Regions from separate parts of the Collibacillus ludicampi genome, predicted to be linked through region 2. Evidence: a T-box and tRNA genes for the amino acid it is inferred to sense, from the RefSeq annotation. Region 2 holds a T-box; the other holds one or more tRNA genes.
The links. A T-box is a leader RNA that pairs with one kind of tRNA and senses whether it is charged. The one in region 2 lies ahead of trpS (tryptophan--tRNA ligase), so its partner is inferred to be a tRNA-Trp.
Positions count from the first base shown of each region.

Region 1 (7,422 bases), 3.6 Mb from region 2:
TTCCTCATATTCTTCTGCAGGACATGCGAGAAACCGCACCTCTCCTCCTGCCCAATGCATGATGCCACAGTTCGCCAAAATCATGGCTGTTGCCGCCATCGTAGAAATTTGCATATGATGCCCGCATAAATGTCCGTTCTCCAGCCCATCCAGATCCGCCGTAACGGCTATGCGAGGGCCTGGGCGTCCTGTATATAAGGATGCAGCGACACCGGTGACTGCGATACCCCATTTCACATCTAGATTAGGGATATGTTTAAAGTAGTCCGCGAGCATACGGCTCGTTTGAAATTCCGAAAAACCTGTCTCCGGCGTATTTTGAAATTGCTCTGCAAGCCTGATGATTTCATGTCCCCTGTTTTCCACCTCTAACCAAAGGTGTTCTTTCCAATTTGTGGTAACCATTTCCACCTCCACAGGTCGTTTCTTCTCCTCTACAAGTCTTGCCAGTCATAGCGTTTATGAAATCGCGCAAAATATCCCTATGAAAGGAGCGATCGTATGAGTGAAACGGACACAAAGCAAACAGAGCGAGCCAAAACAACTTTGTCTGTTTGGCCTGTCATTGCACTTTCACTCGTGCCACTGATTATGGTATTAGGCAATTCGATGCTCATACCGATCCTGCCTACCATGCAAGAACAACTTCACATCAGCAAATTACAAGTCAGTCTCGTCATCACCTTGTTTTCCGTTCCTGCTGGCATCATTATACCATTTGCAGGATACTTGTCTGACCGTTATGGAAGAAAAAACGTGATCATACCTTCCTTGGTTCTGTATGCGCTTGGGGGACTGGTGGCGGGTCTTTCCGCATGGTTATCAAAAAACCCATACTGGATGATTATGTTAGGAAGAGTTCTTCAGGGCGCAGGCGCCGCAGGGACAGCTCCGATCACGATGGCACTCATCAGCGATATTTTTAAAGGGGATCAACGCAGCAAGGTACTGGGTATCAATGAAGCGGCAAACGGATTGGGTAAAGTATTGTCCCCCATACTCGGCGTTCTCGTCGCAATGATCGTCTGGTATGCCGCTTTTTTTACATTCCCCATTCTCTGCAGCCTTTCTGTTCTCCTCTTATGGTTCTTAATCAAAGAACCTGCGATGCAGGGTGAACCTCAACCATTTTCACAGTATATGCAAACACTCAAAATCATTTTTAAGAGGGAATGGAAATGGTTACTTACCGCTTATTTCGCTGGAGCGTGCGCTTTGTTCATTCTATTTGGTGTACTTTTTTATTTGTCTCAACTTCTTGAAGAACAATATCGTATCGATGGGATCCCCAAAGGCGGAATCCTTGCCGTTCCATTGCTAGCTATGGCAAGTACATCTTATATCACAGGAATAAAAATCAAAAAACGATTTGGTCTTATGAAATGGCTTGTCGTAACAGGTTTTTTCCTGCTTGCAGGCTCTCTCGCATCTGCCGCTTTCTTTCGTAATCCTTATGTTTTGCTTTTCTTTCTCGTCATTTCCGGGATCGGTACGGGTCTTACACTCCCTTGCCTGAACACATTGATAACATCGGCTGTCTCCAAAGAAGAAAGGGGTATCGTCACTTCCTTTTATGGTGCCGTACGTTTTTTTGGCGTCGCATTCGGCCCTCCCATTTTTACATGGTTAATTGATGTTTCTCGCGTTTTCATGTTCCTAACAGTTTCCGGGCTGGCACTACTCGTCGGACTTCTCTCCATGTGGTTGATTCGACCCCGTAGCCCCAACAAAGGAGGAACCAACCAACCGCGTAAACAGCCAGATCATATCGTAATGGGCAAGAGACGTGTATTTGGCAGGATAAGAGCTCGGGTGTAGCAACCTGCACCTGAGCTCGCATAACATATTGCAGTCTCTCCCGTGACAAACACCCAGAGGAGTCAGGAAGAGGAATTGTTGGGAAAGGGGCCAGATCATGGATCAACTTGCAATGAAGCGAGCTTGGGACGACCTTCTCGCGAATCCGATCGAAGGGCGCTTCTCTAAGCCTCGTATCAAAGGAATAACCATGTTGTTCGACACCGGCTTAGGCTTACATGAGACAGAAGATCTGATTGATCTTGCTTCCACTTACATCGATTTTGTCAAAATCGGTTTCGCTTCCTCGAAACTATACCCCGAATCGGTTTTGCGGCGTAAAATTATGCTTCTTAAAGAAAATCATATTCACGTCTATCCGGGCGGTACATTTTTGGAAATAGCCATCCTGCAAAATAAATGGCGAGAATTCATGCAACGCTGTGCAGACTTAGGATTTAGCGCGATTGAAGTATCTGACGGTACGATCGCATATGAACGCTTCCTCCGCCGCGAAGTGATCAAATTTGCTCAGTCGCTCGGCTTACTCGTATTAAGTGAAGTGGGAAAAAAAGAGAGTGGATGCTATCTTCCAGTTGATCATCTGTACGAATGTATTTGTTACGATCTGGAATACGGGGCTTTTAAAGTCATCATCGAAGGCAGAGAATCGGGGAAAGCTGTCGGTATGTTTGAAAAAGACGGAACATTACGCAAAACGGAAATTGAAGAACTTTGCGAGAAACTAGGGAGCTCGGATCCAATCATTTGGGAGGCGCCTCTTAAGAACCAGCAAGTAGAATTCATTCACATGTTCGGAATCAACGTCAATGTCGGCAATATCAATCCCCGCGATGTCCTCTCATTGGAATCGTTACGTTGCGGGTTACGCAGCGATACATTGCGTTACACAGTCCATCCGGAATTTTCACTGAACAAGAAAGCATGACTCGCCCTGATTGTCCATATAGTGAAACAGATGGACAGAAGGGGCGATTGGAGGTATGTTTGGAGAGATCGTATTAGTCATCCTCATTATCGTTGGCATCATCGGCCGATCGAACATTTTAGCAACTGCTGCCAGTGTACTTCTGATCTTAAAACTTACTCACCTGCAACGTTTTTTTCCAATGCTTGAGCGGCGAGGCTTGGAGTTGGGGCTCTTATTCTTAATGATTTCCGTACTCGTTCCGTTAGTGAACGGAAAAGTTCAAACGAAAGATTTATTAAGTACTTTTTTTACAATGTCAGGTTTGTTCGCACTGATTGGCGGCATCCTGGCTACATACCTTAACGGCCAAGGTCTTTCGATGTTGAAGGCTGAACCTCAGGTCATGATTGGTCTTGTCATCGGATCGATCATAGGGATCGTTTTCCTGAAAGGAATCCCTGTCGGACCACTCATGGCTGCAGCGATTGCAGCGTTAATGCTTAATATTATTAAAATGTTTCAGTAGAACGTATGAAAACCCGGATGAGAACCATCCGGGTTATTTCACGCAGGAAAGTATTTGATCAGTTCTTGGATAGCCGTACGGTCGATGATCCGTTTCCCATACTCTTCAAGTACCGCGTGCGTGACAGAAGACAAATCCCCGTATTCATGCAAAACGGCCCAAACCGAATCATAATCGGCTCCAGCGACTGATTCCTCTTCAAAAAATAAAAAATAACGATCTCTATAATGATAAAGGGAACATCCCTCTTGTACGACTTCTTTTAGTTCACGAGCTACGCGAATGACTTCTTCAAAGTCATTGAATACGAAAGTGAAAGCGCCCAGAGAGTCAGCAGAATGGAGGTTCATTTCAATCGAGCCCAGTTCTTCATTTTGTTTTTCCACGGCTCCCGGTAACGATGAAATTTGCGTGACGATGACCACAACACCCTCTGTAGGCATCGTAAACGCTTCGATCGCGATCGGACCAATCACTTCAAAGCCAACCTCGACATAGGCGCGTTCCATCATATCCCAAAATAATTCCTGCACCTTACGTCCGTTTTGCCAAATTTCCTCGCGATCAATTCCTCGTTCCTCCAAGTCATCATAGCTGATAAAGATTCGAACTTTATTTTCTCCCAGCCTCTCCACGTGCATCCATATCACTCCTTCGTAGAGAGAAGACCTCTAGTTAGTAGTAAAGATTATGCGCAAGGGCATGTATACGTTCGGTATGCCCTTACGTCGATTGACGTATGACCATATCATGCGGCAAGATCACCGAATAGGAATCGACAGGTTCATCATGCAACAACTTCGTCATCAAGCGCATCGATACAGCTCCCACATCATAAAGAGGTTGAACAATCGTCGTTAATTCAGGACGAACCATGAAGGTCAGCCGCGAATTATCAAAACTGATGACTTTCACTTGTGAAGGAATTTGATACCCCGCCTCCTGGCAAGCATGCATCGCGGCTGTCGCCAATTCATCGGTAGCTGCCAATACAGCGTCCAATTGTTTTCCTTGGGCAAGCCATTGCTTCATAGCGGTCAGTCCGGTTTCATAATCGGTATCTTCACATTCGAAGAGGAGCGGTTCGAGCATTTGCTCTTGCATGACTTGCAAATACCCGGAATAGCGGGGTTCACCCAAGACCAAATGAGAACGCGGTCCTCCGAGAAATAAAATTCGTCTTGCACCTTCTTTCACAAGGAATTGTGTCGCTTCATATGCTGCCTGGCGGTTATCCACATTCACCGATGGTATACGGTTTTCCGGGTCCACCGTATTCACGAGTACAACAGGAAGTTGTGCATCCTCAAACGTTTTTACCAACTCCTGAGAAATATCATGGCCCATGAACAAAAGTCCATCGACTTGTTTCTCCCACATGGTACCGATCAAATCTTTTTCGCGTTCCAATTGTCCGTCTGAGTTACACAAGATAATATGATACTGATACATTCTGGCAATATCTTCTATTCCACGAACCATCTCAGCAACGACAGGTGCAGAAACATCGGGCACGATTACGCCGATCGTTTTGGTACGTTTGCTCGCTAGCCCCCTTGCCACCGCGTTGGGACGATAGTGAAGTTTTTTTATAGCATCCAATACTTTTTTTCGCGTTTCCTCTTTGACAACCGCTGTACCGTTTAATACCCGGGACACCGTTGCCATCGATACGCCTGCTTCTCTTGCAACATCATAAATCGTAACGTTCACCGGGTGAACACCTCATTTTTAGTTATCATTTCACTATATAATAGCATAAACGATAAAAAATAAAAACACAGACTTTTTATCGCCTGTGTTTGATAAAAGAATTTGGAGCGGAAAACGGGACTCGAACCCGCGACCCTCGCCTTGGCAAGGCGATGCTCTACCACTGAGCTACTTCCGCATCTGGTGGACGCTGACGGGATCGAACCGCCGACCCCCTGCTTGTAAGGCAGGTGCTCTCCCAGCTGAGCTAAGCGTCCAGCAAAATTCGGTATCTGTCTTCATTGATTTTTTACTTGAATGTTCAACATGGTGGAGGTAAGCGGATTCGAACCGCTGACCCCCTGCTTGCAAGGCAGGTGCTCTACCAACTGAGCTATACCCCCAAATGGTGCGGGCGAAGGGACTTGAACCCCCACGGTTTCCCGCTGGAACCTAAATCCAGTGCGTCTGCCAATTCCGCCACGCCCGCGCAATTACACTTTCTTTGGCTGGGGAGGTAGGGATCGAACCTACGCATGACGGAGTCAAAGTCCGTTGCCTTACCGCTTGGCGACTCCCCAATGGGGTGGATGATGGGAATCGAACCCACGAATGCCGGAGCCACAATCCGGTGCGTTAGCCACTTCGCCACATCCACCAAGAATTATCAATGGCAGGGGCAGCAGGACTCGAACCCACGACATGCGGTTTTGGAGACCGCCGTTCTACCAACTGAACTATGCCCCTGCGTAACATGGAGCCAGCGACAGGAATCGAACCTGCGACCTACTGATTACAAGTCAGTTGCTCTACCTGCTGAGCTACGCTGGCATGTAAATGGCGGAGCTGACGGGATTCGAACCCGCGATCTCCTGCGTGACAGGCAGGCATGTTAGGCCTCTACACCACAGCTCCAATATGGCTCCTCGAGTAGGATTCGAACCTACGACCCTCCGGTTAACAGCCGGATGCTCTACCGCTGAGCTATCGAGGAATGCGACATGAAATAATATATCACGATTCAATCATCTTGTCAACATATTTTCTCTCGCTCTTTGATTTTGGCAAATCTCGCGGTGACGTTTGTTATACTATCACGTTTTGTTTTTCTACTCAATAGTAATTGTTCATGATCAGAGAACAAAATTAATTATGAAATGAATTCATCCTGTCTTTTCATTTTCAATGAATCGATTCTCTAGTTTTTATACAGCTGGAAGTCGTCTCGCAACATTTGACAGTAATCTAAACGAGACGACTCCAGGAAGCACAATATTAGCCCATCAAAGATTTTCAGAGCCGTGTTTTACCGACACCTCATTTTGCGTGACTGTCTTCAAAATCCCAAGGTACAAAGATAATTCCAAGTGCAATTGCTGCGGTTTCGCTCGATCAGGAATCAGAATGGTGACACGGCGGCCAAGTCCGTCTGTCAATTCTTGAACATCTTCAAGCGTACAGTTGCCGTAATCCCTATGAATCAGCGTCATGTTTTTTGTGACGGCAATAGAACCATAGCGTTCCACAGCCTTCTTCATCCGTTCCTGCGGCGAGAGCTCCAGTTGATTTTGCACTTCCGTTTTCACTTTCTTCTTTTGAAGAGCCACGCGCCATGTAGACTTCAAAAGACCTGTCTCGTAGAGAAAACGGGACGGCTTGACCTTCTTGCCTTGATATCGCTCAGGCGCTGAGAGGTACAACCGTTCTTTTGCTCTTGTCATACCCACGTAGAGAAGTCTTCGTTCCTCCTCTAGCGCTTCTTCTGTATGCTGATCGTTAAGCGCCTTTTCGTGCGGCATCATGTGATGCACAAGTCCAATAATGTAAACACTGTGAAACTCTAAACCCTTGGCGCGATGCAAGGTCATCAGTTGAATCCCCCTGCGAGAGCTTCTGGACTGACGGACACATTCCTGTACCCGATCCACGTGCTCTAAAAATGCGAATATCGATTCATACCCCTGCACCGCTTGCGCTAATTCATCCAACGGTTCCATAACCCTTTGCATGTCATTCCCTGTAGAATCAGCATACTCGCGCAAATATTTCTCATAACCGATTTCATCTCGGATATAGCGGAGTGCTTCTTGAGGATTCAAGAGTTTTATCCGTTCGATGTCACGGATGAATTGTTCCAATTTTTTAATCTGGTAGATTTCCAATCCTTGAAGCTTCGACAAGGAATCAACGAGGCTCAAACTTTGCGAACGGGAAATCCGGTGCAATTCATCGATCCACCTCGTTTCATACATATAACGTTTGGGCCGATTGATGATCTGTACGAGACTGTCAACATCATTTGGATTTTGAGCGAGTCTCATGTAGGATAAAATATCCCGCACCTGCCATTGACGATAGAAATCGCTATCCGAATCATAAATCGTAAATGGAATCTCCCTTTCCACCAAAGCATCGATGAGCGCACGCACCTGATTGTTCGTCCGGTATAAAACAGCATGTTGTTCAGGGGGAATGC
Region 1 covers NZ_BOQE01000001.1:3,805,245-3,812,666, forward strand. The annotation lists gene DNHGIG_RS19225 (M20/M25/M40 family metallo-hydrolase) at 1-405, opposite strand, end outside; gene DNHGIG_RS19230 (MFS transporter) at 502-1,818, shown strand; gene comA (phosphosulfolactate synthase) at 1,916-2,746, shown strand; gene DNHGIG_RS19240 (DUF441 domain-containing protein) at 2,802-3,254, shown strand; gene DNHGIG_RS19245 (adaptor protein MecA) at 3,293-3,895, opposite strand; gene DNHGIG_RS19250 (substrate-binding domain-containing protein) at 3,978-4,967, opposite strand; tRNA gene DNHGIG_RS19255 (tRNA-Gly) at 5,071-5,145, opposite strand; tRNA gene DNHGIG_RS19260 (tRNA-Val) at 5,149-5,224, opposite strand; tRNA gene DNHGIG_RS19265 (tRNA-Ala) at 5,275-5,350, opposite strand; tRNA gene DNHGIG_RS19270 (tRNA-Leu) at 5,354-5,436, opposite strand; tRNA gene DNHGIG_RS19275 (tRNA-Gln) at 5,453-5,527, opposite strand; tRNA gene DNHGIG_RS19280 (tRNA-His) at 5,529-5,604, opposite strand; tRNA gene DNHGIG_RS19285 (tRNA-Trp) at 5,618-5,693, opposite strand; tRNA gene DNHGIG_RS19290 (tRNA-Thr) at 5,702-5,777, opposite strand; tRNA gene DNHGIG_RS19295 (tRNA-Asp) at 5,785-5,861, opposite strand; tRNA gene DNHGIG_RS19300 (tRNA-Asn) at 5,866-5,940, opposite strand; gene DNHGIG_RS19305 (ATP-dependent helicase) at 6,230-7,422, opposite strand, start outside.
Region 1: it has a tRNA-Trp gene. The T-box ahead of trpS (tryptophan--tRNA ligase) is inferred to sense a tRNA for this amino acid. The anticodon was not compared.

Region 2 (7,422 bases):
CTGTTTCCAGGCTCCCTTTCACGATCAAAATCTTGTTGGAATCCGTATTGCGAAAAATGGACAATCGGGCGATCACCGAACAGCATGTTCGTCGTTTGGCCAATTGGGATCCAGCACCGAGCAATGGCGGTGAAGTGCATGAGGTTCCTTTTATGCCCGCCCGTATCGTCCTGCAAGATTTCACCGGTGTTCCTGCCGTCGTCGATTTGGCCGCCATGCGACAAGCGGTGCATGATCTAGGTGGAGAACCGTCGAAAATCAATCCTCTTGTCCCTGTTGACCTGGTGATCGACCACTCGGTACAGGTCGATTCTTTCGGCAGCGCCGATTCGCTCAGCAAAAACATTGAGATCGAATTCAAACGCAATGAAGAGCGTTACAAGTTTCTTCACTGGGCAACAAAAGCTTTTCAAAATTTCCGTGTGGTGCCACCGTCTGCAGGGATCGTGCATCAGGTCAATCTTGAATACTTAGCTTCCGTTGTACTGCAAAGACAGGATGGAGATGTACTACAGGTCTATCCAGATTCTTTAGTCGGTACCGATTCTCACACAACGATGATTAACGGATTGGGTGTCCTTGGCTGGGGGGTAGGCGGGATTGAAGCGGAAGCGGGGATGCTTGGTCAGCCCTTGTACTTCGTCACCCCTGAGGTCATCGGTTTTCGCCTGACCGGACAACTTCCTGAAGGATCCACAGCCACCGACTTGGCACTTACGATCACCAATATCCTTCGAAAAAAAGGGGTAGTCGGAAAATTTGTGGAATTTTTCGGGAAAGGATTAAGCACGATCAGCTTAGCCGATCGTGCCACCGTCGCGAATATGGCTCCGGAATATGGTGCAACGATGGGCTTTTTCCCTGTTGACGAAGAGACATTGGATTATTTGCGCATGACGGGACGCAGTGAGGAACACATTGCTCTTGTGGAAGCGTATACAAAGGCGCAAGGGTTGTTCCGGACAGACGAAACGCCCGATCCTCTTTTCTCTGATATCGTTGAACTCGATCTATCGACTGTAATGCCTACCATGGCTGGACCGAGACGTCCGCAAGACCGCATCGATCTCACACACATGAAGGAGCGTTTTCAACAAGCGCTCGTGCAGCCGCTACGGGAAGGCGGATTTGGTTTAACGCCTGAACAAGCGGATAAAAAAGTGACAGTCAGACATGCAGACGGAACGACGGGCGAACTGACCAACGGTTCTGTTGTTATTGCAGCGATTACGTCTTGTACGAATACTTCCAACCCTTCAGTCATGCTCGCGGCTGGATTGTTGGCGAAAAAAGCGGTGGAAATGGGTTTGAAACGGAATCCCAATGTGAAAACAAGCCTGGGTCCCGGTTCCCGTGTGGTCACCGATTACCTTGAGAAAGCGGGACTTCTTCCGTATCTTGAACAACTCGGCTTCCATGTTGTCGGTTATGGATGCACCACATGTATCGGAAACAGCGGTCCACTGATACCGGAAGTGGCGGAAGCGATTCGAGCCAATGAGTTGACTGTCACTTCCGTCTTGAGCGGCAACCGAAATTTTGAAGGGCGCATCCACCCTCTTGTCAAAGCGAATTACCTGGCTTCGCCTCCGCTTGTCGTCGCCTATGCCCTGGCTGGAACGGTTAATTTCGATCCGTATAAAGACCCGATTGGTTTTGGAAAAGAGAATCAACCGGTTTTTTTGAAGGATATTTGGCCGAGCGGCGACGAAGTGGAAACAGCGATTCGCTCGTCGATCAGCCCCGAGATGTTCCGCAAACGGTACGAAAACGTACTGGAATTTAATGACCGTTGGAATGCGCTCCCCACTCCAGAAGGAGCTCTTTATGCTTGGGATCCGAACTCCACATATATTCAACAACCGGACTTTTTTGTCGGTTTGTCCCGGGATGTCAAACCGATTGAAGAGATTCGCGGCGCCTGTGTACTGGCCTTGCTTGGGGATTCGGTTACAACCGACCACATCTCTCCTGCTGGCGCAATTCCGCCCACTTCCCCGGCCGGAAAATACTTGATCGAAAAAGGAGTAAAACCTGAAGACTTCAACTCTTATGGTTCTCGTCGCGGAAATCATGAAGTGATGGTACGGGGGACGTTCGCCAATATCCGCATTCGGAATCAAATGGCACCGGGAACAGAAGGCGGCTATACCACCGTTCCGACGAATGAAGTAATGACCATTTACGAAGCAGCGGTGAAGTATATGCATGACAAACAACCTACGCTTGTCATTGCGGGGAAAGAGTACGGAACCGGTAGTTCCCGTGACTGGGCTGCGAAAGGAACTTATCTGCTTGGCGTGAAAGCGGTGATCGCCGAAAGCTTCGAACGGATTCACCGCAGCAACTTGGTGGGAATGGGGGTCTTGCCGTTACAATTTGTTTCTGGTGAAAACAGAAACACACATGGAATTACAGGTCAAGAAACGTTCGACATTATCGGACTGAACGATCAGATTCAACCGAACCAAAAAATACGCGTACGCATGACGAAACAGGATGGAACGGTTTCCGAATTCGATGTGATCATGCGCCTCGACAGCCAGATTGAGATCGACTATTACCGCAATGGGGGCATCCTGCAAACGGTCCTGCGCAATCTGATGACGAGCTAGTAGATTTATTGAAAATAAGTGCTTGGGTGGATGTATCGCTTTGCGCTCATGCTCCGTGGAGGTCGTCTTTCAGGCATATGCTTTACGTTCGTGCTCCGTGGAGATCGTCTCGCATTGTTGCGAGACGATCTCCAAAGTCTCTATCTCACGCAAAGCATATGCCTCATTCACGTTTAAAGGAAGCGAGACGACCTACAAAATCGCTGTCTCACGTAAGCATTACGCCCACTCAAAAGACACTTTTCATCCTCTTGATGCCGCACACAGAAAAAGAACAACGCACCTTACCCGAAAGTTCAAAGGCAGGGTGCGTTTCGTTTTCGATATTTTACAATTGCAAGAATCCCATGCGTTCCCGCACTTTTTGCAGGGTTCTATTGGCGATCTCTCGCGCCTTTTTCGCTCCCTCGCGGAAGGCATCGACCGCTTCGCCCGATTCTAACAACCGATGGAATTTCGCTTGTATCGGTGTGAGTAGTTCCACGACAGAGTCCGCCACTTCACGTTTGAGATCCCCATAACCTTTGCCCTGGTAACGGTTCACGATGCTTTCAATACTTTCTCCCGTACAGAGAGAGAGGATTTCCAGCAAATTGCTGATCCCCGGTTTCGCCTCTCGGTCATAGCGGATTTCTCGCTCCGAATCGGTCGTGGCCCGCGCAAATTTCTTCTTGATCTCTTCCGGTGTATCCAACAGGCTGATATAACTGTTCGGATTCGGGGAGCTCTTACTCATCTTTTTCGTCGGCTCATCGAGTGCCATGATTTTCGCCCCGATTTCCTCAATCCATGGTTCCGGAATGGTGAATGTGTCACCGTAATCACGATTGAAACGTTCCGCAAGATCACGCGTCAATTCGATGTGCTGCTTTTGGTCGATTCCAACCGGTACGCGTTCCGTTTGATAGAGCAAGATATCGGCAGCCATCAACGCAGGGTAAGTGAATAACCCGACACTGACAACGTCTGCGTTCGCCCCGCCCCCACTTTTATCTTTAAATTGTGTCATTCGCCCCAGTTCACCCATTCGTGCCACACATTGCAACATCCATGCGAGTTCCGTATGAGCAGAAACATGTGACTGCACGAATACGATCGCTTTCTCGGGATCGATCCCGCATGCCAAGTACATGGCACATGCCTCAATCGTCTGTCTGCGCAGTGCCTCGGGATCCTGCGGAACTGTGATCGCATGTTGATCGACGATACAATACATGCATTCGTCAGTCTCTTGAATTTTCACAAAGCGGGACAAAGCCCCGAAATAATTTCCGAGTGTGAGTTTACCGCTCGGTTGAATGCCGGAAAAGACTCGTGCCATACTAGATACCTCCTATCTTGATAATAGACTACCTTGAAAATGTGTAGTTTGGTGGGCGTATGCTTTGCGTTCGCGCTCCGTGGAGGTCGTCTCGCACGGAATATGATCAATGTAGCGAGACGACCTCCAAAGTCGCTGTCTCACGCAAAGCATTACGCCCACCTAAAGACACTTTTCATCCTCTGATGGCGCAGCTTGCGGCATGAAGGGCTATCTTGACAATAGGGAAAACACAAAAAAGCCTCTCATCCGTAAGGGACGAGAGACCGCGTTGCCACCCTCATTGGCTCGTGATTGAGCCCACTCTGCCCGCATGCATGGATCCCCTATTCTCCGCAGATCCATCCATGCGCGTCTCTGTTAACGTAGAGACCTACCGGCCCTTCCTACTCAAGGTTGTTTTAAAAGGCTCAAGCGACGCCCTTCAAAGGACACGCATTCACAGTTGAAAGTAGCCTTTTACTATACCTTCCCTCAGTCGGGCAGCTCGGAAGCCCATTCCGCATCCGTCCCTCACCGATTTGCACCTTCCATCGGCTCTCTGCGGAGGTCACAGGATACGTACTTTTCTTCCTCATCGCATTCAATTATTCTGGAAGTTATCCACTATTATAACAAATATTTAACCGATGTCAAAACGGAGAATGGGTTTTCCATTATCTGAAAGTCTTCGCTTTACTCTCTATCTTTATTCTTATGTTTTCCGTGATCCATATGTTCTTTTTGTTTTTCCCATCCTTTATGTAACCCATGATCAGGGACATTGACTTTTTCTTTGTCAAATTTGACCTTTTCCCCATCTTTCATTACAATGTTCAACTCATGAACGGCTGTAAGAGCTCCGCGGTCAATCGTGGTTCCCGGTTGAGTGAATGCTTTGTTCAAACCGTCGGTCAAACCTAACCGTTCAATCAATTGATTCAGCAACAGTTTCGCGTCGCTCCCTTTCACCTCTACATGTTTGTCGCCTAGAGAACCTGTGAGCTGTGCCGTACCCTCTTTTTCCGAGCGGTAATCAAGCTTTAATTCTCCCTGATTCGTGTTGCTGCTAAGGTGTAATTCTTGTACGTTTTCGATGGAAAAACCTGACGAATTGGCCGTTTGCGCTCCTCCACTCTGATTCTCAGTCAAGGTTCCGTTCGGGGACGCAGATGTTTGATTCCCGCTCTCCACAACAAACGGGTTAGGAATGGCGCTCGTTGAAGGAACACTTGCATTTGCATTCTCTGTACCGGTTGGATTCGTTACGGGCACAGGTTTCACTTCTTCAATCGAGATGCTGACACCTGATGAATCCGTGTTTTTCGAAGAATGTGAAGGTGAGGATGTTTGTGGAACCGTTTGGATGGATGAACGGTTTGAATCCGATGAACTGGTGAACCCGCCCGAAGCGAACGCATATACAGAACCCGCCATGACAGCGGGTACGGTAATCAGTGCGATTTTAGACCATTTCTTCACTCTTGATCCCCCCTGGTGATTGCTGATCTATTCGTGACGACTCTTTTGTCCGATCAGTGAACGCACGGCCCAATAAATTGTCGTTTTTTATCAAAAGAATCCGCGCGGAAAGTCCTTCTATCCAATTCGCAAACACTCACTCCGGAATGTCCGTCCGATCGATCATGGACAGTAAGGCCCTAAATTGTTACGATGAAACAGGAATTTCTTTAAGGGGGCAACATGCGATGGATCATACACTTTCACAACGGTACTATGAAGAAGCGTTAGAATATATTGTCGGAGGTGTGAATTCTCCCTCTCGTTCGTTTAAAGCCGTAGGGGGAGGAGCCCCTGTATTTATGGCCAAGGGAAAAGGGGCGTACTTCTGGGATGTCGATGGAAACCGTTATATCGATTATTTGGCAGCATACGGTCCTTTGATCCACGGACACGGAAATGAACATATCGCAAAAGCGATCGCACACGCGGCGGAAAACGGTGTTCTTTACGGCACACCAACCGTACTGGAGATACAATTAGCGAAAATGTTGCGCGAAGCAATCCCCTCCTTGGAAAAAATCCGCTTCGTGAATTCTGGAACAGAAGCGGTGATGACATGCATACGTGTAGCACGTGCCTATACGAACCGCACGAAGGTGATCAAGTTCGAAGGGTGCTATCATGGACATTCCGATCTCGTCCTTGTAGCAGCCGGTTCAGGCCCTTCAACGTTAGGCATCCCTGATTCCGCAGGGATCCCTGAGTCAATCGCCCAGGAAGTGATTACCGTTCCCTATAATGATCTCACAAGCTTTGAGGAAGCGTTGAAACACTGGGGAGAACAGACGGCAGCCGTACTTGTCGAACCGATCGTAGGCAATTTCGGTATCGTCCAACCGGAACCGGGATTTCTCGAAGGGGTCAACCGACTGGCACATTCGTACGGAGCGCTCGTCATTTATGATGAGGTGATCACGAATTTCCGCTTCATGTATGGCGGCGCACAGAATCTGCTCGGAGTGGAACCGGACATGACCGCCCTTGGAAAAATTATCGGCGGCGGTTTACCAATCGGGGCATATGGCGGACGCAGAGAGATCATGGAAAAAGTGGCTCCTCTCGGTCCTGCTTATCAAGCGGGTACGATGGCTGGAAATCCGGCATCGATTGCCGCGGGAATCGCATGTCTGGAGGAATTGCAAAAACCCGGTACATATGAACGAATGGACGAATTGGCGGGGATTCTTGCTGAAGGATTGCTGGCTGCCGCGCGAAAATATGGTCACAAGGTGACGATTAATCGTTGCCGCGGTGCATTCACATTGTACTTCGGGCGGGAGGAACCTGTGAAAAATTATTCGGATGCACAAGCTTCCGATGGGGAAGCATTTGCACGCTTCTTCAGGGCGATTCTTGAAGAAGGAATTTGTTTGGCTCCGTCCAAGTATGAAGCATGGTTCGTTTCCACGGCTCATAGCCGTGAGGACATCGATTACACGATTGCTGCCGCTGAACGCGCATTTGCCAAAATGTAAAAACACATAAGGGAGGATCCCTTTGTTCGAGACTTTCCGTCTAAGCCCGGGTGTGTGTTTCTAGCACACACCCGTTCATTGTAAGACGGACACCCCCTCGTTCTGCGTAAGACGATTGAATCCCCAGGAATCACTTCCTCCTTTACATTGTTCGATCACTATAAGTAACTTGGCTCCTCGATTTCGCCCCGAATATAGGCGATCTCCTCCTTATAGCGTCCTTCCGGCGTTTCAAGAATACAAGGCATGTCCCTTAAAACCTCATGGTGAACGATCCGTCGAATCGCTTCTCCCCCGATTGACCCTTTGCCAATGTTTTCGTGGCGATCCTTACGGGAATTAAAAGGGGTCTTTGAATCGTTGATATGAAACACTTTTAAGCGATCAAGCCCGATGATATCGTCAAACTCTTTCATGACCCCTTCAAAATCATTGACAATATCATAACCGGCCGAGTATAAGTGGCAAGTATCTCCACAGACCCCCAACTTCTCCTTGTACTTGACTA
Region 2 covers NZ_BOQE01000001.1:209,888-217,309, forward strand. The annotation lists gene acnA (aconitate hydratase AcnA) at 1-2,615, shown strand, start outside; gene trpS (tryptophan--tRNA ligase) at 2,944-3,936, opposite strand; T-box leader at 4,188-4,523, opposite strand; gene DNHGIG_RS01125 (hypothetical protein) at 4,612-5,397, opposite strand; gene DNHGIG_RS01130 (glutamate-1-semialdehyde 2,1-aminomutase) at 5,625-6,914, shown strand; gene DNHGIG_RS01135 (deoxyribonuclease IV) at 7,073-7,422, opposite strand, start outside.